Regions from separate parts of the Kribbella sp. NPDC049584 genome, predicted to be linked through region 2. Evidence: riboswitches for the same ligand, from Rfam matches in the RefSeq annotation. Region 2 holds a riboswitch; each other region holds the start of a gene.
The links. Region 2 has a riboswitch for thiamine pyrophosphate ahead of thiC (phosphomethylpyrimidine synthase ThiC). Riboswitches for the same ligand answer to the same signal wherever they lie in the genome.

Region 1: linked by a shared signal. The riboswitch ahead of thiS (sulfur carrier protein ThiS) and the one ahead of thiC (phosphomethylpyrimidine synthase ThiC) in region 2 are both predicted to bind thiamine pyrophosphate.
Region 3: linked by a shared signal. The riboswitch ahead of AB0J62_RS32645 (cytosine permease) and the one ahead of thiC (phosphomethylpyrimidine synthase ThiC) in region 2 are both predicted to bind thiamine pyrophosphate.

The regions. Positions count from the first base shown of each region.
Region 1 is NZ_JBFAPF010000013.1:97,750-105,369, forward strand. It holds gene AB0J62_RS34670 (glycosyl hydrolase) at 1-2,257, shown strand, start outside; gene AB0J62_RS34675 (LacI family DNA-binding transcriptional regulator) at 2,254-3,255, opposite strand; TPP riboswitch at 3,320-3,430, shown strand; gene thiS (sulfur carrier protein ThiS) at 3,423-3,626, shown strand; gene AB0J62_RS34685 (thiazole synthase) at 3,628-4,401, shown strand; gene AB0J62_RS34690 (NmrA/HSCARG family protein) at 4,415-5,260, opposite strand; gene AB0J62_RS34695 (DUF6807 family protein) at 5,282-7,153, opposite strand; gene AB0J62_RS34700 (RidA family protein) at 7,214-7,600, shown strand; gene AB0J62_RS34705 (serine hydrolase) at 7,597-7,620, opposite strand, start outside.
Region 2 is NZ_JBFAPF010000018.1:21,448-29,067, reverse strand. It holds gene AB0J62_RS40040 (RDD family protein) at 1-146, shown strand, start outside; gene AB0J62_RS40035 (RDD family protein) at 153-698, shown strand; gene AB0J62_RS40030 (RDD family protein) at 716-1,336, shown strand; gene AB0J62_RS40025 (hypothetical protein) at 1,339-1,893, opposite strand; gene AB0J62_RS40020 (transposase) at 1,890-2,489, opposite strand; gene thiC (phosphomethylpyrimidine synthase ThiC) at 2,627-4,249, opposite strand; TPP riboswitch at 4,241-4,372, opposite strand; gene AB0J62_RS40010 (lysophospholipid acyltransferase family protein) at 4,413-5,159, shown strand; gene AB0J62_RS40005 (hypothetical protein) at 5,295-5,819, shown strand; gene AB0J62_RS40000 (hypothetical protein) at 5,913-6,146, opposite strand; gene AB0J62_RS39995 (inorganic phosphate transporter) at 6,160-7,296, opposite strand; gene AB0J62_RS39990 (inorganic phosphate transporter) at 7,384-7,620, opposite strand, start outside.
Region 3 is NZ_JBFAPF010000012.1:24,438-32,057, reverse strand. It holds gene AB0J62_RS32670 (thiamine pyrophosphate-binding protein) at 1-238, shown strand, start outside; gene AB0J62_RS32665 (flavodoxin family protein) at 275-979, shown strand; gene AB0J62_RS32660 (sigma-70 family RNA polymerase sigma factor) at 1,003-1,632, shown strand; gene AB0J62_RS32655 (zf-HC2 domain-containing protein) at 1,629-1,859, shown strand; gene AB0J62_RS32650 (cation:proton antiporter) at 1,898-3,115, shown strand; gene AB0J62_RS32645 (cytosine permease) at 3,057-4,382, opposite strand; TPP riboswitch at 4,378-4,496, opposite strand; gene AB0J62_RS32640 (alpha/beta hydrolase) at 4,514-5,176, opposite strand; gene AB0J62_RS32635 (hypothetical protein) at 5,173-6,006, opposite strand; gene AB0J62_RS32630 (DUF3152 domain-containing protein) at 6,038-6,892, opposite strand; gene AB0J62_RS32625 (hypothetical protein) at 7,013-7,620, shown strand, end outside.

The sequences.
Region 1 (7,620 bases), on a different contig from region 2:
CACCTTCGCGATCCTCAGCCCGCTCAGTACGGCGTCGATCGCCGGCCTCACCACCAACCGGGTCGGCGATTTCGAGAACACCGCGGAAGGCTGGACCTTCTACCCAGGCAGCGAGTTCCCTGGCGCAACGGGAAGCTTCGCACTCGACACCACCGACAACCACTCCGGCACAAGCTCGGGCAAACTGTCCGGGAACTTCAGCGCCGGCGGTGCCTACGTCAGCGTCAACCGCACCCTCCCGTCGGTCAACGCCTCCAGCGTCAGCTTCTGGGCCAAGTCCCCGAACCTGTCCTTCCTCACGTTCCGCATCACCGACTCCACCGGCCAGGTCCATCAGCAGCGCCTAACGTTGTCTGGGGCAACTGATTGGCAGCCGCTCGGTGTCACCCGGTTCGACGGCGGCAAGCAGTACGTCCACTTCGGCGGCGCCAACGACGGCGTCTGGCACGGTCCCGCCAAGGGCCTCGAGATCGTTCTCGACAAGGGCGCGATCACCGGCGCGACGAGCAGCAGCGTGAGCATCGACGACCTGAGCCTGAACGCCCTGTCGACCAAGCCGACGACACCGCTCGGCAACTACGAGAGCGCGGCGGAAGGCTGGTCGTTCTATCCCGGCAGCGAGTTCCCCGGCGCGACCGGCAACCTCACCTACGACACGACCGGTCCGCAGTCCGGCGCGCAGTCCGCGAAGCTCTCTGGTGACTTCACGGGCGGCGGAAACTACGTCGCGATCCAGCGCAACCTCGTCCCGATCGACCTGGCCGCGCTCAGCCTCTGGGTGAAGACGAGCCAGTTATCAGCCATCGGTCTCCGGCTGACCGACGCGACCGGCCAGGTCCACCAGCAACGGCTCACGCTCTCCGGCTCCACGGCGTGGCAGCAGCTCAATGTCACCACCTTCAACGGGGGCATCGGCTACCTGCACTTCGGCGGCGCCGACGACGGCCTCTGGCACGGTCCGGCCAAGGCGATCATGCTCACGCTGGACAAGAGCCTGATCAGCGGCGGCGGTACGACGGCCTCCGTCAACGTGGACGCGGTCGCGGCAACCACGCCCACGACGTACAACGGAGTCGGCACGCACTTCGCCGGCTCCTGGGCGCCTGACGTGATCCCGTTGGTAAGCCAGGCCGGTGCTCGAACGGCGAGAGATGAGGCGTACTGGTCCGCCGCCGAGACCACACCCGGCACCTACGCCTTCCCGGCCAAGGTGACGACCTACCTGCAGTCGTACCAGTCGAACGGTCTCGACCCGCTCATGGTCGCGGACTACGGCAACTGCCTCTACGACTGCCCCGATCAGCTCTTCAACGCGCCGTACACCGACGCCGGCCGGACCGCGTTCGCCAACTACGCCAACGCGCTCGCGAACCAGTACCCGCAGATCCACAACCTGGCCGTGTGGAACGAGTGGGACGTCAACGCGGCCGGTCCGGCGAACAAATCCCCCGACAGCTACCTGGCACTGCTCAAGGCGACGTACACGAAGCTGAAGGCCACGCACCCTGATCTCACCATCGTCGGCGGCGGTGACACCGACGTGACGCAGCAGGACTGGTTCACGACCTTCTGCCAGCTCGGCGGTTTGAAGTACCTCGACGTCGTGTCCATCCACCCGTACAACTTCCTGCACGCGCCCGAGAGTCTCGGTACTGCGATCGATCAGGTGCGCGCGACGATCCGGCAGTACAACGGAGGCGTCGACAAACCGATCTGGATCACCGAGGCCGGCTGGTACACCGGCTCCGGCAGCGCGGTACCGGTCGACGAGCCCACGCAGGCGATGTACATGGCGCGCGAGATGCTCAACGTTCCCGGGCACGACGTCGACCGGTTCTACATGTACGACTTCAAGAACGACGGCATCGATCCGGCCGCGGCGGAGAACAACTTCGGGCTCGTGCACAACGAGGCCGACGCGCTCGGTAAGTACACCCCCAAGCCGTCGTACGTCGCCTATGCGACAGCCGCACGTCAGCTCCGCGGCGCGACGTTCCTCGGCAAGGAGAATCCGGGCAACGGGCTGATCGACCAGGTCTACGCGGCGAACGACGGTACGCCGTTCCGCGCGATCTGGGCCGCATCCGGATCCAACACGACGGTGACGGTCAACGCGACCGGACCCGTCCAGGTCACAAGCCTCTACGGTCTGACCAGCACGATGACACCTAACGCGAACGGCCAGATCACGGTCACGGTAGGCATCTGGCCGACGTACATCTCGGGCTCGACCGTGACGTCGGTCAGCGCGCCCTAGGCGGATTCCCGCGGTACGACGGAAGGCGCGAACAGAATGCGCTGCGGCAGGCTGGCGGCCGTCCCCTCCAGCCTGCTCAGCAGGACCCGGCCGACCGCGCGACCCTGCTCACGCGGATCGCCCGCGATCGTGGTCAGCGACGGCGAGATGAGCGCTGCCGCCTCGATGTCGTCGAAACCCATCACCGCAAGGTCATCGGGCACGCGAAGGCCGCGGGCGCGGGCGACATCTAGGGCGCCGATCGCGACCATGTCGTTCGTACACAGCACGGCCCGCGGCGGTTTGCGCAGTTCGAGCAACTTCTGCAATCCCGCAGCGCCGCCGGCTCGGGAGAACTCCTCGCGGACGACCAGCTGACTGTTGAACCGCAGCCCGGCCGAGGTCAGCGCGCGACGGTAGCCCTTCACCCGATCTGCGGGCGGCCCGTCCCCCAGGGCGCCGGTGATGAAGCCGATCCGGTGATAGCCGCGCCTGATCAAGTACCGCGTTGCGATCTCTCCGGCTGCGAGGTCGTCGGAGGTCAGTACGTCGATCCCGGCCGAGGCCTTCCGCCCGCCCATCAGTGCCACCGGGATCCCCGCCTCGACGGCGGCCGCCACGTCGCTCGCCTTGCTGTAGTAGCCGGCGAACACGATTGCGTCGACACTGCGAGTCACCATCCGCGCGACCAGATCCTTCTCGGCTGAAGGCGAGCCGTCGGTGTTGCCGATCAGCACCTGGTACCCGGGCTCGCTGACCACGTCGAGCAGACCACGCGCGACCGACGGGTAGAACGGGTTGGTGATGTCCGGCACGATCAGCGCGATCGTCTGGGTCCGCTGCATCCGGAGGCTGCGCGCGAGCTGGTTCGGCTCCCACCCGAGCTCGTCCATCACCGACCGCACTCGAGCCCGCGTCACCTCCGACACGTGCCGTCGCCCCGACACGACATGCGAAACCGTCGTCGGACTGACCCCTGCCCGAGCAGCCACGTCCGAGATCGCGACCCGCTTCGCCAAGACGCTCCCCTCCCCGCGCAGTTCTGGTCACGATAACTGCCCATCGCCACCAGGGCGCTATAGTCGAGAGGTCCGCGGGAGCTCGCATGGAGTGGGCTGAGAGGGTGACTAGCCGTCACCGACCGCTGAACCTGAATCGGGTAATTCCGGCGTAGGGAGGAAGCGCGATGGAATCCGTGTGGGTGAACGGTACGGCGGTTGACGTGCCGGCCGGCAAGTCCGTGGCCGAGTTGATCACGGAGTACTCCGATCGCACCACGGGGATCGCGGTCGCGGTGAATCAGAACGTGCTGACCAAGGCCGAGTGGGCGCAGACCGCGTTGCAGCCCGGTGACCGGGTCGAGATCGTCAGCGCGACGCAGGGAGGCTGACATGGATGACCCACTGGAGCTCGGCGGGCGGACCTACACGTCCCGACTCATCATGGGCACGGGCGGTTCGGCCAATCTGGAAGTGATGGAGGAGGCATTGATTGCCTCCGGCACCCAGTTGACCACGGTCGCGATGCGCCGCCTCGGCACGGGGCACGAGGGCTCGGTGCTCGACGTGCTCAAGAAGCACAGCATCGACGTACTGCCGAACACCGCCGGCTGCCACACCGCAGCCGAGGCTGTGCTGACCGCGAAGCTGGCGCGGGAGGCGTTGGAGACCGACCTGATCAAGGTCGAGGTCGTCGCCGACGATCACCTGCTGCTGCCCGACCCGTTCGAGCTGCTCGACGCCGTGGAAGCCTTGGTGGCGGACGGTTTCACCGTGCTGCCGTACACGAACGACGACCCGATCCTGGCCCGCCGGCTCGAGCAGGCCGGCTGTGCGGCCGTCATGCCGTTGGCCGCGCCCATCGGTTCGGCGCTCGGGATCCGCAACCCGCACAACATCGCGCTGATCGCGGAAGCGGCCGAGGTGCCGGTCATCGTCGACGCCGGGATCGGTACGGCGAGCGACGCCGCGCTGGCGATGGAGCTCGGATGCGACGCGGTCATGCTCGCGACCCCGGTCACCCGTGCGGAGAAGCCCGCCCTGATGGCCGCCGCGATGCGTGATGCCGTCTCCGCGGGACGAGCCGCACGCCTCGCCGGGCGGGTCCCTCGCCGTTGGCAATCCGCGCTGGCGTCGTCGCCTACAACTGGTCTGCCGACGTCCTGACGTACGACGGCGCTCAGGCGAGGAACTCCTCGACGGTGGTCACGTGTCCCACCAGCTTCGCGGTCTCCGCGACGTCGACCGTGACCTGGTTGACCGCCAGCCAGCGCCACATCGTGGTCAGGTCCGTGCCCACGAACCGTTCGAAGAGCCGGACCGGCATCCGGAAGCTCCGTGGCGGTCGGCCCTTCGCGTCGGCCCAGGCTCGCCGGCACCCGTCGATCGAACGGAGCTCGGCCGCCAGCGCGAGCTCCTTTCCGGCGAAAACGGACGGCTCGGCGAAGGCCCGGGCGGCGACCGCACCGAGGTTGTCGACGGCCAGCCAGGGGATCCTTGTGCTCTCGCCGGCGAGCTTGGGCATCACATGCCAGACCGAGACCGCCGGATAGAAATCCTTGTGCGTCATGAGTTCCATGAAGGCCATCGGCCGGAGAACGGTCAGCGGCAGGTCCGAGTCGCGCAGGTAGTCCGCGATGACGAGCTTCGATTCCCAGGAGTCGACGCCGGTACCACGTAACCCTGGTCCGGCCGAGCCGTAAACCACGTGCTGGACGCCGGCGGCGTGAGCAGCGTCGGCGACGTTCTTACCCTGCCGTACCTCGCCTTCATGGCCGGCAGTCATCGGGTTCTGGACGCTATAGACGCCGTAGGCCCCCTTGAAGGCCGGGAGCAGCGATCGCGTGTCCGCCATGTCGCACGGCGCGACCTCGGCGCCGGCTGCCTGCAGCGCGCGGCCGGGCAGGGAGTCCGGCTTCCGTGTCAGCGCGCGAACCCGCCAGCCGTCGGCCAGCAGATGCCTGGCGACCGCTCCACCCTGACGTCCAGTAGCCCCCAGCACCGCGACGAGCCTGTTCGGTTCCATTCCACGCCCCTCGCTGACAGGCTAGGCGCGCGGAAGCCTCCCGACCAGATCATGAGCCTCGGCGACCTTGATCGCGCGATCCAGCAACAACGCCGTCAGCGACAGCTTCAGCTCCTGGTTGGGTTGCAGCGTGAGCGGACTGTCCCAGGCGAGGGCTGGGCACGCGCCGACATACGAGTCGGTGCGGAGGAACCACCGCCGTACGTCATCGGGCTGCACCAGCAGCACGGTCACGTCACCCTGGACGAAGGCCAGCCACGGACTGGTTGAACCGAACGCGGCATCGAGGCCCTCTCCATCAGCTGAAAGCACCGTCGTATCGGCCACAGGTAGTCGCCAGAAGATCCCGCCGTACGCGGCGCCTTCTCGACCGGCCGTGGTCGGGTTCTCGATCTGCACCGATCCGTAGCGCGCGGTCAGGACGCTCTGCCAGTCGAGTCGCCAGCCGCCGACAGCCAGCTCTCCGGCGAGACGACGGCGTTCGACCAGCTGCGGTCGGCCTTGTTCGTCGTACCAGGTGATGTCGTCGATCAGCTCGTGCTCGTTGGCCGTGACACCACGGCTGCGTTGCTGACCGTGGTTGGTCAGCAGGGTCGGGCCCTGGCCGCGGACATACGTCCGGCCGCCCCAGTGCGACGTGCCGTTGACGACCGGTACTGCGAGCGAGACGCCGTAGTGATGCCGGTGATCCACCGGGCTCACCTCGGTCAACGGGTGGCCGCCGAGCGTACGGACCGGGTGCAGGTACGGCCGCGGCGCGTGCACTTGCGGCATCCGCCGCCCGAACTCGTACCGCGCCAGCATCCCGGAATCGCTCCCGAGCGCGAAGATGTCGCCCTGCTGCTGCCACCCGAGCCGACCAGGCGCAGTACCGCCACGCAACCGCGGCTGCTGCGGCACTGGCCCCGTGCTCGCGCGCACCGCCAACCGCAACTCAGGTACGTCGTCCGCGTCGCCGTTCGGTGCAGCGATCGACGCGTGCAAGCGCCGCCACGCCAGCTCCCCGAGGTCCTTCTGCGGCACGCGAACCGTCGTCAGCGACGGCACGGCGAATCGCGCCAGCCCGATGTCGTCCATCCCGGTCACGGAAAGATCAGCCGGTACGGCGACACCGACCTCGTTGAGCCTGGCCAGCAAACCGAACGCGACCAGATCGTTGAACGCGACCACTGCGGTCACGTGCGACTCGAGCACCCGTTCCACCGCGGCGTACCCGTCCTCGATCGACCGCCCACACTCGAGCCGGACGAGGTCCAGCCCGGGGATCTCCCGCTCGGCGACCTCGAGCGCCCGCAGCCGAAGCGTGTTCGACGCACTCGCCGCCGGCCCCGACAGGAACGCGAGCCGCCGATGCCCCAGCCCGACCAGATGATCGACGACGATTCGTACGGCGCGGCCGTAGTCGACCACCACCGACGCGACGTCCTCCGGCCCTTGCCTGTTGACGAGCACGACCGGCTGCACCTGCGGCAACAGTTCGAGCAGCGCCTCCTCGTCCATCCGCGGCGAGACCATGATCAGCGCGTCGCACCGCCGCCGCGCCTCGATCGCGATCGCGGCCTCAGCGGCCGGGTCCTCGTCGGTCTCGGCGACCAGCACCCGGTACCCGGCCGCCGCGGACGCGTTCGTGATGCCGCGAAGGATCTGCTGGAACAGCGGGTTGCCCAGATCGGGGACCACCAGCGCGACCATGTTCGTCCGGCCCAGGGACAGGCTGCGGGCCAGGTCGCTGGGCCGGTAGTTCAGCTGGTCCGCGGCCGCGCGCACCCGGGCGACGATCTCGGGTGCGACACTGAGCCGTCCGTTCATCACCCGGGACACGGTCGCCCGCGACACCTCCGCCAGCCGCGCGACGTCGGCGATCGTGATCGAGTCCTTCGGTGTCCGGCCCACCCCCGTATCCTCTCCCGACGGAAACCGGTTTCTCAACCCTTGCCGGGGTATATCTGGTGCATGAGCAAGCTGGAGTATCCGCGTGCGGTTGGAGTCGCCCCGGGCAACGGTTACAGCCATGTCGTGACCGGTCACGGGCAGTGGGTGGCGATCGCCGGGCAGGTCGCCCTGGACCCCGACGGGAAACTCGTCGGCGTCGGTGATCCCGGCGCCCAGGCCGAGCAGGTGTTCGCGAACCTCGAGCGCTGTCTGGCCGCCGCCGGCGCGACCTTCGAGGACATCGCGAAGATGACGATCTTCGTCACCGACATGGCGCACATGCCGGCGATCCGCGCAGTGCGCGACAGATACATCCCCGGCACCAAACCGGCCGCCTCCGCCGTCCAGGTCGCGGCCTTGTTCAACCCCGACGTGCTCCTCGAGATCGAAGCCTTCGCGATCGTCTAACGCAGCAGATCGACGGCCAG
Region 2 (7,620 bases):
TCGGCGTCGGCAAGACGTTCCTGCGGCAGCTGACCCACATCCTCGACGGCGCGGCCTGCTACATCGGCTACCTGTGGCCGCTGTGGGACGAGAAGCGGCAGACGTTCGCCGACAAGATCAACAACACCTACGTCATCAAGCTCTGACCTGACGTGAGCACCCCTCCCTCAGGGCCGTACGACGGTCAGTATCCGCCGCCTGGTCAGTACCCTGTGCAGGGCTACAACCCTTACGGGCAAGGCTTTCCGGGCGGCGGGTACGGGTATGCGCCGCCTGGCCGGCTGGCCGACTGGCCGATCCGGGTCGGCGCCTCCCTGGTCGACACGCTGATCATGGTCATTCCGTCGATCGCCGGGGTGCTGGCCGCACTGATCATCGACGGCGAGCAGGAGGAGCTGGGCGTAGGCGGTGGGATCGCGATGATCAGCGGATTCCTGCTGGCCTTCGGCATCTGGGTGTGGAACCGCATCATCCAGCAGGGCCGCACCGGCCAGTCGTTCGGCAAGAAGGTGACCGGACTGCGGGTCGTTGACGCGCACACCGGTCAGCTGATCGGCATGGGCAAGAACCTCGGCCGCGAGGTCTGCGCCCAGATCTTCAACCAGCTCTGCATCCTCAACGTGCTCTGGCCGTTGTGGGACGACAAACAGCAGACCTGGCACGACAAGGTCGTCGGCGACATCGTGATCCGCGCCTGAAGAACAGGACCCCCCAGATGAGCACACCTGACTACGGCCAACAGCCACACGGACAGCAGCCATACGGACAGCAGCCGCACCCACAGCAGTCGTTTGGGCAGCAGCCTTACGGGCAACAGCCTTACGGGCAGCCGCAGTACGGGCCGGCGTACGGGCCTCCGCCTGGTTATGGCTACGGGTACGGCGCTCCGGTCGCTCCGTTGGCGGACTGGCTCCCGCGGGCGGGCGCGTACCTGATCGACGGCCTGGTGGGCGGCGTACCGTTCGTGCTCGGGTACGGCATCTTCATCGCGGACGTGATTTCGAGGTCCGACAACACCTACCCGGACGACGGTCCGCGGCCGTACGCCGCCATCATCTTCGTGGTCGGCATTCTCGTGAGCATCGGCCTCGGACTGTGGAATCGCGTGTTCCGCCAGGGCAAGACCGGTCAGAGCGTCGGCAAGACCGTGCTCCATCTGCGGCTGGTCGACTCCCGGACCGCGCAGCCGATCGGAGCGGGCAAGGCGTTCCTGCGGGAGTTCCTCAGCGGCCTGTTCAACAACGCCTGCTTCTTGAACCTTCTATGGCCGTTGTGGGACGACCAGAAGCAGACCTGGCACGACAAGGTCATGAACACCTACGTAGTCAGGACCTGACCTCAGTGTGAACGCAGTAGACCAGCACAGGTCACTGCCCACAGCACGCTGGTGAAGGTGCCGATGATGAACCGTTCGGCAACGGCCTGCGGAGTGACCGACGCAGGCTGGTCCGGACTACGGAGCTCTGGGTACCGGGCGAGGCCTTTGATTGCCAGTACGACCGCGATGCCTTCCGGCCAACCGGCTACCAGTGATGCGTAGATCGCAGTCCGCTCGAGGGCGCCGATCAGCGCGCCACCACGCAGTACCTCACCGGCCTTCTGCGTCGACTGGGCCCTGGTGTTGTTCCGGTCGACCAGGGCGAGCACAGAGGTCGTCAATGGCCCGCCACCTGTGACGGCTAACCCACCTGCGAGCAGGAGCAGCACATTCCACCAGCGCTCGGCCCAGCCGGCCACTCCGTGACCTGAGAGCAGCAGAACGCCCACAGCGGCCAGACAGGCGAGCATCACGCCACTGATCACGATCTCGAGGTTGGAGCCGGATCTGGGCACCCAGGCGAGCACAGCGAGGATCAGGCCGGCAGCCGTCAAGGACAGGACCAGAGCCGTCACGCAGCGACTCCAGCACCGAGCAGATCAGCGGCCAGCACCCGTCCGCGCTGCTCCTCGGCGAATCCCGCCGCCTGCGTGCGCTGTGTCACCGCTGACTGGCTGATGCCGAGTTTCACGCCGATCTCCCGCCTGGTGAGTCCTTCAGCCAACAGGTCCGCAACTGCCCAGCCACGCTCGCTCCGGCGTCGCAGTACGGACGCCATCAGCCACAGCACCGTCTCCACCTGCTCCGCGACCCGCGAGTCCGAGCCGACCACGTTCACATGGTGCGGGCTCGACTTGGCCCGGGTCACCGCCTCCCGGGCGAACACGAACGCCTCGCCGCTGCCGGCTCTGGTGCTGCGGGGCAGCGGTTCGGTCACCTCGCCGACACCGAGGCCGACGTACCAGGAGTCCGCGCGCAGCAGCTCGACGATCACGTCGATCGTGGGCCGGGCCTCGGACAGCACGCCCTGCACCTCATCGCCGGCGGTCCGCTCGAACCTCCGCAGCAGTCCGGACCGGCGCGGGCGGCGGTTCAGGGAGTTCAGCAGCTCGGGTACGAGATCGGTCGTGCTTCGGCTGCCTCGCTGATCTACCGTGAGAACGAAGACCATCGCCCTGCACCTCCTTCTGAACGGCTTAAGGCTACAGTCTTATTCACGTAGAGTGAAGGACAAAACCTGAATCGCTTCACCCGATTACTCCCCGTGTCCGGCCCGGGAGGACGGTGAACCGGGCCGGACAAGGGCTCTCAGTCAGCCAGTGGCAGGTACAGCTTCTGGTCGGCGGCCTTGAAGGTCTCCGACATCTCGGCGAAGCCGGCCTCGATCGCCTCCGTCGAGGTGAGGCCGTGCTCCTCGGCGTACGCGCGGATATCGGCGGTGATGCGCATCGAGCAGAACTTCGGCCCGCACATCGAGCAGAAGTGGGCCGTCTTCGCGGGCTCGGCCGGCAGGGTCTCGTCGTGGAAGGAGCGAGCCGTGTCCGGGTCCAGCGAGAGGTTGAACTGGTCCTCCCAGCGGAACTCGAACCTTGCCTTGGACAACGTGTCGTCCCAGGCCTGTGCACCCGGATGCCCCTTGGCCAGATCCGCTGCGTGGGCAGCGATCTTGTAGGTGATCACGCCGGTCTTCACGTCGTCACGATCCGGTAGCCCGAGATGTTCCTTGGGCGTGACGTAGCACAGCATCGCCGTACCCAGCCAGCCGATCTGTGCGGCGCCGATCGCCGACGTGATGTGGTCGTAGGCGGGCGCCACATCAGTTGCCAACGGCCCCAATGTGTAGAACGGCGCCTCGCCGCAGAGCTCCTCCTCGAGCCGCACGTTCTCGGCGATCTTGTGCATCGGCACATGACCCGGACCTTCGATCATCACCTGTACGTCGTGCTCCCAGGCGATCCGGGTCAACTCGCCCAGCGTCCGCAGCTCCGCGAACTGGGCGTCGTCGTTCGCGTCGGCGATGCACCCCGGCCGCAACCCGTCGCCCAGCGAGAACGTCACGTCGTACTCCCGCAGAATCGAACACAGCTCCGCGAAATGCGTGTACAGGAACGATTCCTGATGATGCGCGAGGCACCAGGCGGCCATGATCGATCCACCCCGCGACACGATCCCGGTGATACGCCGCGCGGTCAGCGGCACGTAGCGCAGCAGCACGCCGGCGTGCACGGTCATGTAGTCGACACCCTGCTCGCACTGCTCGATGACCGTGTCGCGGTACACCTCCCACGACAGCGCGGCCGGATCGCCGTTCACCTTCTCCAGCGCCTGGTACAGCGGCACCGTCCCGATCGGCACCGGTGAGTTCCGCAGGATCCATTCCCGCGTCTCGTGGATGTTCTTCCCGGTGGACAGGTCCATCACCGTGTCCGCGCCCCACCGGGTCGCCCAGACGAGCTTCTCGACCTCTTCCTCGACCGAGCTGGTGACGGCGGAGTTGCCGATGTTCGCGTTGACCTTCACCAGGAACTTCTTGCCGATGATCATCGGCTCGCTCTCCGGATGCCGCCGGTTCGCCGGTATCACCGCCCGCCCGCGCGCCACCTCGGCCCGGACGAACTCCGGATCGACGCCCTCCCGGACGGCGACGTACCTCATCTCTTCGGTGATCACCCCGGCCCGCGCGTGCCCGAGCTGGGTCCGTGGCTCGCGCCCGGCGATCCACTCCCGCCGCATCGCGGGCAGACCCGCCTGTACGTCGATCCGCGCCGCCGCGTCGGTGTACGGGCCGGAGGTGTCGTACAGGTCGAAGTGTTCGCCGTCGGTCAGCTGCACGCGACGAGCCGGTACGCCCAGCTCTCCGCGATAGACCTTCTCCGAGCCCGAGATCGGACCCGTGGTGACGGCCGGACGGATCGTGCTGACATTCACCATGCTGGTGCTCCCTACGCCGGAATTACCCGGACAGGTTCGGCGGTCGGCGGCGCCGGCCAGGTTCGATTCCTGGTCCAGCCGCCCTCTCAGCCCACTACGGTGCGAGCTCCCGCGATCTCAAGTTGTCACCGACCACCCTAGGGCATGGCTGTAACGTCTAGGGATGCGCGACCTCGTGTACCCGCCCGTCATCGCCTTCGCGCGGACCTCGTTCAAGGTTCTCGACCTCAAGCTCCGCCTGACCGGCGCGGAGAACGTGCCCCGGACCGGCGGTGCGCTGATCGCCCTCAACCACATCAGCTACGTCGACTTCATCCTCGGCGGGTACGGCGCTCTCCCGAGCAAGCGACTGGTCCGGTTCATGGCCAAGGAAGTGCTGTTCCGCAACCGGTACTCCGGTCCGCTGATGCGTGGGATGCACCACATCCCGGTCGACCGGGACGCGGGCGCGGCGTCGTACCAGCAGGCGCTGGAGTACCTGGCCGCGGGCGAGGTGGTCGGAGTGTTCCCGGAGGCCACGATCAGCCGCTCCTTCGAGCTGAAGGAGTTCAAGTCCGGCGCGGTCCGGATGGCGGCGGAAGCCAGCGTGCCGGTCATCCCGATGATCCTGTGGGGCACGCAGCGGATGTTCACCAAGGATCATCCGCGGGACTTCTCCCGGCACCGCCCGATCTCGATCACCATCGGCGCACCGATCACCGTCACGCCGGACGACGACGCGGGCGAGGCGACAGCGCAGCTGCGATCCACGATGGCCGGAATGCTCGACGAGACCATCCGCGCCTACCCCGAGCAGCCCGCCGGCGCCTGGTGGCTGCCCGCGGCGTACGGCGGCAGCGCGCCGACCCCGGCCGAGGCCGAGCGCCTGGACCAGGAGGAGCTCGCCCGCCGAGCCGCCAAACGTCGTTAAGACGGCGGACAGGACCTTGACCCTCGGGGTTGAACGAGGGTACGAAGGCCTTCGTTGACAGAGCAGGAACCTGGGGGGTCCCTGTGCGGCGGGCCGGCATCGATGGCCCGCGGACACGAACGGGCGGGGAAGGTTTTGTTCGATTCACCGGAAGAGCTGCATCTGTTCGACCCGGGCGCGATGACTCCGGCGCCGCATGTTGCCGAGCACATCCCGGACGCCGGTGCGTTCTTCGTCGACTGGGCGACCCGCGGGCTGAACCCGGATCGCGCCCGCGAGATCGAGTCCGCGGTGAACGGCCGGCGCAACCAGAACGGCTGGTTCCCGCTCGAGACGCTGGACAGCATCGGCAGCAGGGGCTTCTGGCGCGGGCCGCTGACCTATCTGGCCCGGATGACCGCCGACGACCCCAGGATCCTGCAGGAATGGGCCTGTGACGGGCTGCGGGACGAGCAGGTGGGCCGCATCGAGGCGACGGTGGACCACCTGCTGCACCAGCAGGGCCACGCTGCCGCGGCGACGTGGGCGGTCGCAGTACGGCCGCGGACCTACCTCGACGCGGAGGTGCTGGGCGACCGGCTGCTGGCCGCGTGGGAGTACAACCTCGGCTCGATCCGGGCCAAGGACGTGGCGAAGTCGGTCCGGCGCTGGAACCGCTGAGCCGGAACCACTGAGCTGCAACCACTGAGCTGCAACCACTGAGAAGGCGTACGACGGGCAGCCGCCAGACCGCCCGTCGTACCTCTCAGCTCGTCAGTGGAACTGCGGGATGATCAGGTACAGCCCGTAGAACACAGCTGCCAGGCAGGCCGCGAAGCAGAGCGCCGCGACGCTGGTGTCCGCGACGGATGGCTGCCGCTTCTCGTCGATCGCGACCGCGCGCCGCGCCATCGCGCTGACACCGAGCGCGAACACCACCGCCAGTCCGACTCCGAAGAGCAGGCTGACCAGTGCGACCTGGCCGAGTGAACCCCAGTCGATGTGCATCGCCGTACTCCTCTCACGCCGCCGCGGCCGGGCTGGCGGCCGGGGTGGAGCTCGGGTAGTCGTTCACGTTCTCCGACGTCACCGGCGTGCGCCGGGAGGCCAGGTAGATGCCACCGCCGGCCACGACGGCGAGGATCGCGATGATCACCACACCGATGTTGCCGGAGTCGGCCACCCGGCCGGCCAGTGCGCCGACGATCGCGGCGGCCGGCAGTGTGAGCAGCCAGGCGACAGCCATCCGGCCTGCCACCGTCCAGCGCACCTCGGCCAGCCGCTTGCCGAGGCCTGCGCCGAGGATGCTGCCGGAGCAGACCTGCGTGGTCGACAGCGGGAAGCCCAGGTGGGACGAGGCCAGCAGGACCGCGGTCGAACTGGTCTCGGCCGAGAAGCCCTGCGGCGATTCGATCTCGGTCAGGCCCTTGCCCATCGTCCGGATGATCCGCCAGCCGCCCAGGTAGGTGCCGGCCGCGATCGCCAGACCGGCGGACAGGATGACCCAGACCGGCGGCTTGGAGCCCGGGGCGAGACTGCCGGAGGTGATCAGCACCAGCGTGATCACACCCATCGTCTTCTGCGCGTCACCGGTGCCGTGGGCGAGCGAGACCAGCGAGGCGGAGGCGACCTGGCCGGCCCGGAATCCCTCGCTGACCGACTTCTGCCGGGACCGCTGGGTGATCTTGTAGGCCAGGAACGTGCCGAGCAGCGCGACCACGCCGGCCACGATCGGCGCGGCCACGGCCGGGATGATGATCTTCTGCACGACGGTGCCGAAATGGACGGCGCTGCTCCCGGACGCGATCCAGGTGGCGCCGATCAGGCCGCCGAACAGCGCGTGCGACGACGAGCTCGGCAGGCCGACGTACCAGGTCATCAGGTTCCACAGCACGGCGCCGACCAGGCCGCCGAAGATCACCGGCACGGTCACCTTGGCATCGTCGACGATCCCGCTGGAGATCGTCTTGGCGACCTCGGTGGAGATGAACGCACCGACCAGGTTCAGCACGGCCGAGATGGCCACCGCGACCTTCGGTTTCAGTGCGCCGGTGGCGATCGACGTCGCCATCGCATTGGCGGTGTCGTGGAACCCGTTGGTGAAGTCGAACACCAACGCGGTGATGATCACCACGACGACGAGGAACGACAGATCCATCCCGATCACTTCCCTAGGCGGACGATCAGCAGCGTCGATCGACCGTAGGCCGGGTGAGTGAATTTGAAATGAACCGGACCCGGGAATTTACTCCAAGATGAGGTGAGCCAGCCCGTAGACGAGCGCCGCGACGAGTCCGGCAGCCGGGATCGTCAGGATCCACGCCATGACGATGCCCTTGGCAACGCCCCAGCGGACCGCGGACAGCCGCTTGGTCGCACCGGCGCCCATCACCGCCGAGGTGATCGTGTGGGTGGTGGAGACCGGGGCGTGCAGGCCGATCGCCATCACGTAGAGAACGGCCGCCGACACCGCCTCGGAGGC
Region 3 (7,620 bases), on a different contig from region 2:
GCATGTCCTGCTCGACAACCACTCGCTCGGCAAGATCAGCAAGGAACAGCTCGCCGCCGACTATCCGGTCTGGCACACCTCGCTGCACAACCCCGACTGGGCCGCGTACGCCGAGCTCTGCGGCGCGACCGGGATCCGGGTCACCCGCCGCGAGGACCTCGACGACGCGATGACCGAACTGTTCGCCACCACTGGACCAGGCCTGCTCTGCATCGAGCAGGACGCCGAACTTCTCTAACCGAACTTTTCTAGCCGAACTTCTCTAGGAGAAACCGTGCCCGAGTACGACGATCTGCGCGCGCTGTATCTGAACTGCACCCTGAAACGGTCGCCGGCGGTCAGCCACACCGAGGGTCTGATCGATGTCAGCCGGAAGATCATGGAGAAGCAGGGTGTCCAGGTCGACGTGGTCCGCGCGATCGACCACGACATCGCGACCGGCGTCTGGCCGGACATGACCGAGCACGGCTGGGCGACGGACGCCTGGCCGGCGATCCAGGAACAGGTGATGGCGGCCGACATCCTGGTCGTCGCCGGGCCGATCTGGCTGGGCGACAACAGCTCGGTCACCAAGCGCGTGATCGAGCGCTTGTACGGCAACTCCTCGATCCTCAACGAGCACGGGCAGTACGCGTACTACGGGCGGGTCGGCGGCTGCCTGATCACCGGCAACGAGGACGGGGTGAAGCACTGCGCGATGAACGTCCTGTACTCGTTGCAGCACCTCGGGTACACGGTCCCGCCGCAGGCCGATGCCGGCTGGATCGGTGAAGCCGGCCCCGGTCCGTCGTACCTGGACCAGGGATCGGGCGGCCCGGACAACGACTTCACCAACCGGAACACGACGTTCATGACCTGGAACCTGCTGCACCTGGCCCGGATGATCCGCGACAGCGGCGGGATCCCGGCGTACGGCAACCAGCGGTCGGAGTGGGACGCCGGGTGCCGCTACGACTTCGAGAACCCGGAGTACCGCTGACCGTGCTGTTGTACCGTCGCCCTGTGGGGGCGGTCCTGCCGACGGATGACGTCCTCGTCGCCGGGCTCCGGGCCGGGGACGAGGAGATGTTTGCCTGCCTGCTGAACAGCTGGTCCGGCTCGATGCTGCGGCTGGCCAGGTCGTTCGTGTCGACCACGGCCAGCGCGGAGGAAGTGGTGCAGGACACCTGGCTGGCAGTCCTGCAGGGCATCGAGCGGTTCGAGGGGCGAGCCTCGCTGCAGACCTGGGTCTACCGGATCCTTGTCAACATCGCCCGCAAACGCGGTTCGCGCGAGCATCGGACCGTACCGTGGACGAGTCTGGTCCCGGACCATGAGCCGACCGTCGACCCGGCCCGCTTCCATGGGCCCGACGACCAGTACCCGGGCGGCTGGCGAGCGTTTCCCGAGCGCTGGCCGTCCACCGAGACCGAGGTCCTCGCCCACGAGGTCCGGGCGGCCGTGGCCAAAGCGATCGAGAATCTCCCGACCCGCCAACAGGTGGTGCTGACCTTGCGTGACATCGACGGACAGGACGCCGGCGCGGTCTGCACCCTGCTCGGCATCTCGGCGGCGAATCAGCGGGTTCTGCTGCACCGCGCCCGCGCCGCCGTCCGCAGCGAGCTCGAGCAGTACTTCGGAGTTGCGCCATGACGTGCGAGGAGTTGGTCGAGCTTGTCACCGCTTTCCTCGACGGAGCGCTGGATCCGGAGGCCGAGCAGCGCTTCGTCGAGCACCTGGCGATCTGCGACGGATGCGAGATCTACGTCGAGCAGATGCGCCGCACCATCGCCGAGGTCGGCCAGGTCGAGCCAGAGTCGCTCAGCACCGAAACCCGGGACAGCCTGCTCGAGGCGTTCCGCGCATTCCCGCGCGACTGACCTGTAACGCCCGGCAGGCTCGGCGGCACTGACCTGGTATGCCGGACGTCGAGTTCACGAACCTGTTCGCGGTCGCGGTCATCGCGCTGCTGGCCCCGCTGCTGCTCGGACTCACCCCACGCCTGCGGGTGCCGGCCGTCGTGCTGGAGATCGTGGCCGGGATCGTGGTCGGCCCGCACGGCCTGGGGCTGGTCGACGTCGATCTGCCGGTGCAGATCGTCTCCGTGCTGGGTCTGGCGTTCCTGCTCTTTCTCGCGGGGCTCGAGATCGACGTCCATCGGCTGCGCGGTCAAGTCCTGCGGCTCGCCGTACTCGGCTACCTGGTCACGCTGGCACTCGGTGGGGCGGCCGGTGCGGTGTTCTCGGCCGTCGGCTGGGTGCACAGTGCGTTGCTCCTCGCTGTGACACTGTCGGCGACCTCGCTGGGGCTCGTGGTGCCGGTGCTCAAGGACGCTGCTCAAGCGGACGGGAGAGTTGGTCAGTTCACCATTGCGGCGGCGTCGGTTGCCGACTTCGCGGCTGTGCTCCTGTTGTCGCTGGTGTTCTCTACCGAGGGCGGGAGTGCGGGCGAGCGGCTGATCATGGTCGGCCTGTTCGCACTGCTCGTTGCGGTGACCGGATTGGTCGTGGCAACCGCCGGCAGGTCGCAGCGGATCGGCCTGGTCCTGTTGCGGTTGCAGGACACCACCGCCGAGATCCGGGTCCGGGCGGCCGTCGTACTGCTGATCGCGTTCGTCGCTTTGGCAGAGCAGTTCGGGCTGGAGACGATCCTCGGGGCGTTCCTGGCCGGGGCAGTCGTCGGACTGGTCGACCGCGACGCGACCTCGCACCCCCGGTTCCGGACCAAGCTGGAGGCGCTCGGCTACGGCTTCCTGATCCCGGTGTTCTTCGTGACGAGCGGTCTGCGCCTGGATCTGCGCGGGCTGGTCGACGATCCGGCGGCGCTGTTGCGCGTTCCGCTGTTCTTGCTGGCGTTGCTGGTCGTGCGCGGCGTACCGGCGTACCTCTCGGTGCGGACGCTGGGTGCTCGGAGTACCGCGGCTGTCGGGCTGTTGCAGGCGACCTCGTTGCCGTTCATCGTGACCGCGACGCAGATCGGCGTGGTGACCGGGCTGATGAGTCCGGTCACCGCCGCCGCGCTGGTCTGCGCCGGACTGCTGTCCGTGCTGATCTTCCCGGCAATCGCTCTCGCGCTGCTCAGGCAGCCTGCCGCCGACCGATCCGGCCGAGAAGAACCGCGGCCAGCATCGAGATGACGATCGACGTGTACGTCGCGCCGAGCCACGTCGGGACCGGCTGGTTGTTGAAGAGCGCCTGCTGTACGTCGGTCCAGAACGGGGACCATCCGGCGACGGTGCCCGGGTTCACCAACTGGTAGGCGACGAATCCGATCAGCCACGCGAGCGTCGGCTGCCAGCGGAACTTCGCCGTACCGGAGACGTCCCAGTTCATCTTGCTGACCACGAAGAAGTCCGCGATCGCGACCGCGAACAACGGGATGAAGACCGAGCCGATCAGGTACAGGAACTGCGTGTAGTTGCCTAGGTCAACCACCAGCGCGATCCCGGTGGCGATCACGCCGATGGCGACCGAGATCCACCGGCGGTCGATGTGGCCGATCAGATTGTGCGCGGCCATCGTGGTCGAGTAGACGTTCGCGTACGCCTCGTCGACCTCGTCGACCAGCAGCACGAGCAGTGCGATCGCTCCGGCGGGCAGGGTGACCAGTGCGGTGATCACGTCGTCACTGTTGGTCTGCAAGGTGGCCACCGCGACAACGCCGAGGGCGTAGTACCCGATCGCTGCCAGGCCGTAGCCGAGTGCGGACCCACTGAACGCAGCCTTGTTGGTACGCGAGTGCCGGGTGTAGTCCGCGGCCAGCGGGGCGAACGAGACGACACCCGCGGCGGCGAGGTCGACGGCCGGCCAGAAGCCGAACACGCTGTCCTGCGGCAGAGCATGCACCGGCTTGCCGAGCACCTGCACGAACAGGTAGACCGACGCGATCAGCACCAGCCACACCATGAACTTCCGCAGGATCTTCACGCTGCCCAGCGGCCGGACCGCCATCGTCGTCGCGATGATCCCGGCCAGTACGACGAACAGCCAGCGCCAGCGTTCACTCGTCACCGCGACCGCGGCCTGCGAGATGACGATAATCTCCATCGTCGCCCAGCCGACGTTCTGAGCGATGTTGAGGATGGTCGGCGCGATCGAGCCGCGACGGCCGAACAGCCCCCGCAGGCTCGCCATCGCCGGCGCACCGGTGTGCGACCCGAACACGGCCGCACCGCCCAGCACGAGCGCCCCCATCACGCAGCCGACGACGACCGCGAGCAGCCCTTGCCACAGCGAGCCCGTGTACGCCGCGACGAGCGCACCGGTCACCGGGCCGAACAGCGAGATGCCGAAGTTGCCCCACAGCGTGAACTGGTCGAAGAAGCCGAGCGTCCGCGGCGCATCGGTGGTGAGGACGAGCGGCGCCTCGGTCGAGTCGGCAGGACGAACAGCGGTATCGGTCATCTGTGACCCCAATCCCTACGCCGGCATTACCCGGTCAGGTTCAGGCGGTCGGCGACCCAAGCTGTCGCCCTCTCAGCCCGCGCATCCTCGGTGCGAGCTCCCGCATAGGTTTGTGTCTGGAGTCTAACGCGTCAGCTAGTTTCCGGCAGAGCGGCTGCTCGTTCTATGAGAGCGGCGAGCTCCGGGCCGTTCGTGACGACCGGCATATGCGCGCCGGTCTCGAAGGTCCGCGCCTCACCATGGCTCAGCTCGGCGAGTCGCTGGACCCACTCCGCCGTCGCCAGCAGGTCGTGCTTCCCACGGACGATGAAGACCGGTGCCTTGACCTGCGAGATCACTCCGGCCAGGTCGTGGTGCCGGGACGCCTCACCGGCGCGGGCAATGGTCGGCAGCGTGGTCCGCACGTACTGCGGGGTGACGGTCCGGATCAGCTTGGGCGAGTCCGGGACGGCGGATCCCAGCCAGCGCACGGTTCGGTCCACCCAACTGGACATCCGCGCATCACCCGACGGCGCCGCTAGTACGACCGCGTGCACGAGATCGGCGTACCGGACTGCGGTTTCGACGACGATCTGGCAGCTGGCGGAGTGGCCGACGAGGACGGACCGCTCGCGGATCTTCTCGGCGAGGGCTACCGCCAGTGCGCGCGGGTGCAGATCCTCGCGGACGCCGGCCGGTTCGCCGTACCCGGGCAGGGTGACGACGTGGTACGGCGTGACGAGGTGCTCCACGGTCCGGGCGTACGACTCGGGGCCGAGGCCCAGACCGGGCACCAGGACGACTGGTGCGCTCACTCCCAGGGTGCCTTGACCGGTGGGCCCTGGACGACCGGGTTGGGTACGTCGGGCTTCAGTTCGCGGTACCCGAGGAAGAGACCGACCGCGAGGATCAGCAGACCGGCACCACCCCAGCCGTACGCCGTGGGCAGCCGGTCGACCGCGCCGTCGATGGACCCCAGACCCGTGGACAGCACCATGATCAGCCAGACCAGGATCGGTACGGCGGAGACCGCGACCAGGCCGAGGCCGACCAGCTCAGCCGGCTCGGGCTGGCGGCCGGCCCTGCGGCGGGCGAGTACGTCGCGGATCCACATGAACAGCGCGGCGGCGCCGACGACCACGAGCAGCAGCTGGCCGATCGCGTCGATCACGTCCGTGCGCAGCGGGTGGTTGAGGGGTGAGCCCGGTGCCTGCGAGATGTCGCGCAGCGAGACCCGCTGGACCGAGATGACGAGCAGGCCGTAGAAGCCGGCGATCACCGTGGCCAGACCGACGACCCGGTAAGCACGGGGGTCGCGCGGCTGCTCCCGTCCGTACACGGGGAGCTCGTGCGGCTCAGGGCTCGACGGGGCGCCGTACGGCATACCGGGGCGGTAGCTGGGCGGCTGGGCGTGGTGCGGACCAGCCTGCGGGTGGGGCGGGACGCCGTACTGTCCTGGTGGGGTGCCGTAGGGCTGAGGCGGTGCGTACGGGCCTTCGACCGGCGGAGTCGCGCGGCCGGTGCCGTATGTGCCACCGCCGTACGGCGTGGGCGGGGCGTAGTGGTGCTGCTCCTCGCCGGGCTGCTGATCGGCCTGATCGGGTTGCTCGCCCCGGCCGTACGTCGGGAAGTCCTGTGACGACATCGCTCTGCTCCTCCCGTCCGTACCTAGTTTCTCAGGTGGCCTTGATGGTGGGCCAGGCGTTGGGCAGGCAGCCGGCCAGGCCCTTGGTCTGCTGCATCATCACCGGTGCGGGGGTCTTCGGCTTGGTGCAGGTCGAGTGCCCGTGCCCGAGGGCGTGACCGACCTCATGGTTGACCAGGTAGCTGCGGTACAGCTCGACGTTGCCGTTGTACGCCGGGATCCCGTACATCCACCGCTTCGCGTTGAGTACCACCCGGTCCTCGACCCGGCAGGACACCTCACCGCCGGTGTCGAGCGGCAGACACAGCTTGTCGGTCAGCGCCGGCGTCGCCAGGATAATCCGGAGATCGGCGTCGACCTTGTCGGTCCGCTCGAAGCTCACCGGGTGCAGTGCCTGCCAACCGCGCGGGTCGGTCAGCGTCTTGTGGATAGCGGCCGCGACAGCGGCTCCGTTGACCGACAGCCCCTGCTCGATCTCGACGCGGTAGGTCAGCTTGTCGCGCACGCCGCTCGCCTTGTTGAACCCGGGCACCACGGCAAGCTTCCCGGTCGACACCAGCACGTTCGGCTTCGCGTTCTTCGGCTGCCGCGTCAAGGTCGGCGCCGGCCGCAACGGCGTGGTGAACTTCTGCGTCGGCGTCACCACCGGCTTCGGCGCCACGCTGGGCGTCTCCACCACCGGCTCCGCACTCACCGCTTCGTTGGCCCCCGCAACCACCTCAGCCGCGAGACTAGCCCGATGCGCCACATCCGGATGCGCAACCACCATGGTCCCCACCACGGCCAAGGCAGTCACCGCAAACCACTGCCCGTTGTACGACTTGCGCCGACTATGCCGCCCCCGCACACCCCCACCCGCCTGCTGGCCGCGCCGCCGGGTGGTCATGACACTCGACCCTACCGAGTCCTTGGTACCTGTAAAACCCCCCTTTCATGTCGACGCCGGCCGACAGACTGCGATCCATTCGGTGGTGACTGAAAAGCCGTGTGGTGCTAGAGAGTGCAGATGACGAGTATGGGGAGGCTGGTCTTCGGTCGACTGACCGAAGCCTGGCGGGGAGAGGCCGCGGACTTCACGCCGCTGCTCGTGGAGCGTTTGGACCAACTTGGCGCTGCCATCGGGGTAGATCTCACGGCCGCAGGTCAGTCCGAAGTCCAAACAACGGGCGGACGTCGCATCGACATCGTCGCTCAGGTCGAGGACGGCACGGAGTTCGTGATCGAGAACCAGTACGGTCGTGCGGACCATGATCATCTGACGCGCGGTCTGGCGTACGCCGTCGCACGGAGAGCCCGCGGACTGGTGGTGATCGCAGAGCAACACCGCGACGAGTTCCGGGCCTTGGCTGAGTACTTGAATGACCTCGCGGCTCTGGACAGCGAACGGGGCATCAGCGTCTGGCTGGTCGAGGCCAAGGCGGTGCGGATCGGTGACAGCCTCTGGGCGCCGCTTTTCACCACAGTCGTAGAGCCCAATGAATTCGTGATGGCAATCATCGAGACCGAGTCGAAGACCAAGCTGACGTCTCTGGCCGAGTTCCTCTCGGTCTGCGACACACCGGAGATCAGAGACACCGTCGCCGAGGTGGTGAGGCAATGGGACGCAGCCGGTCA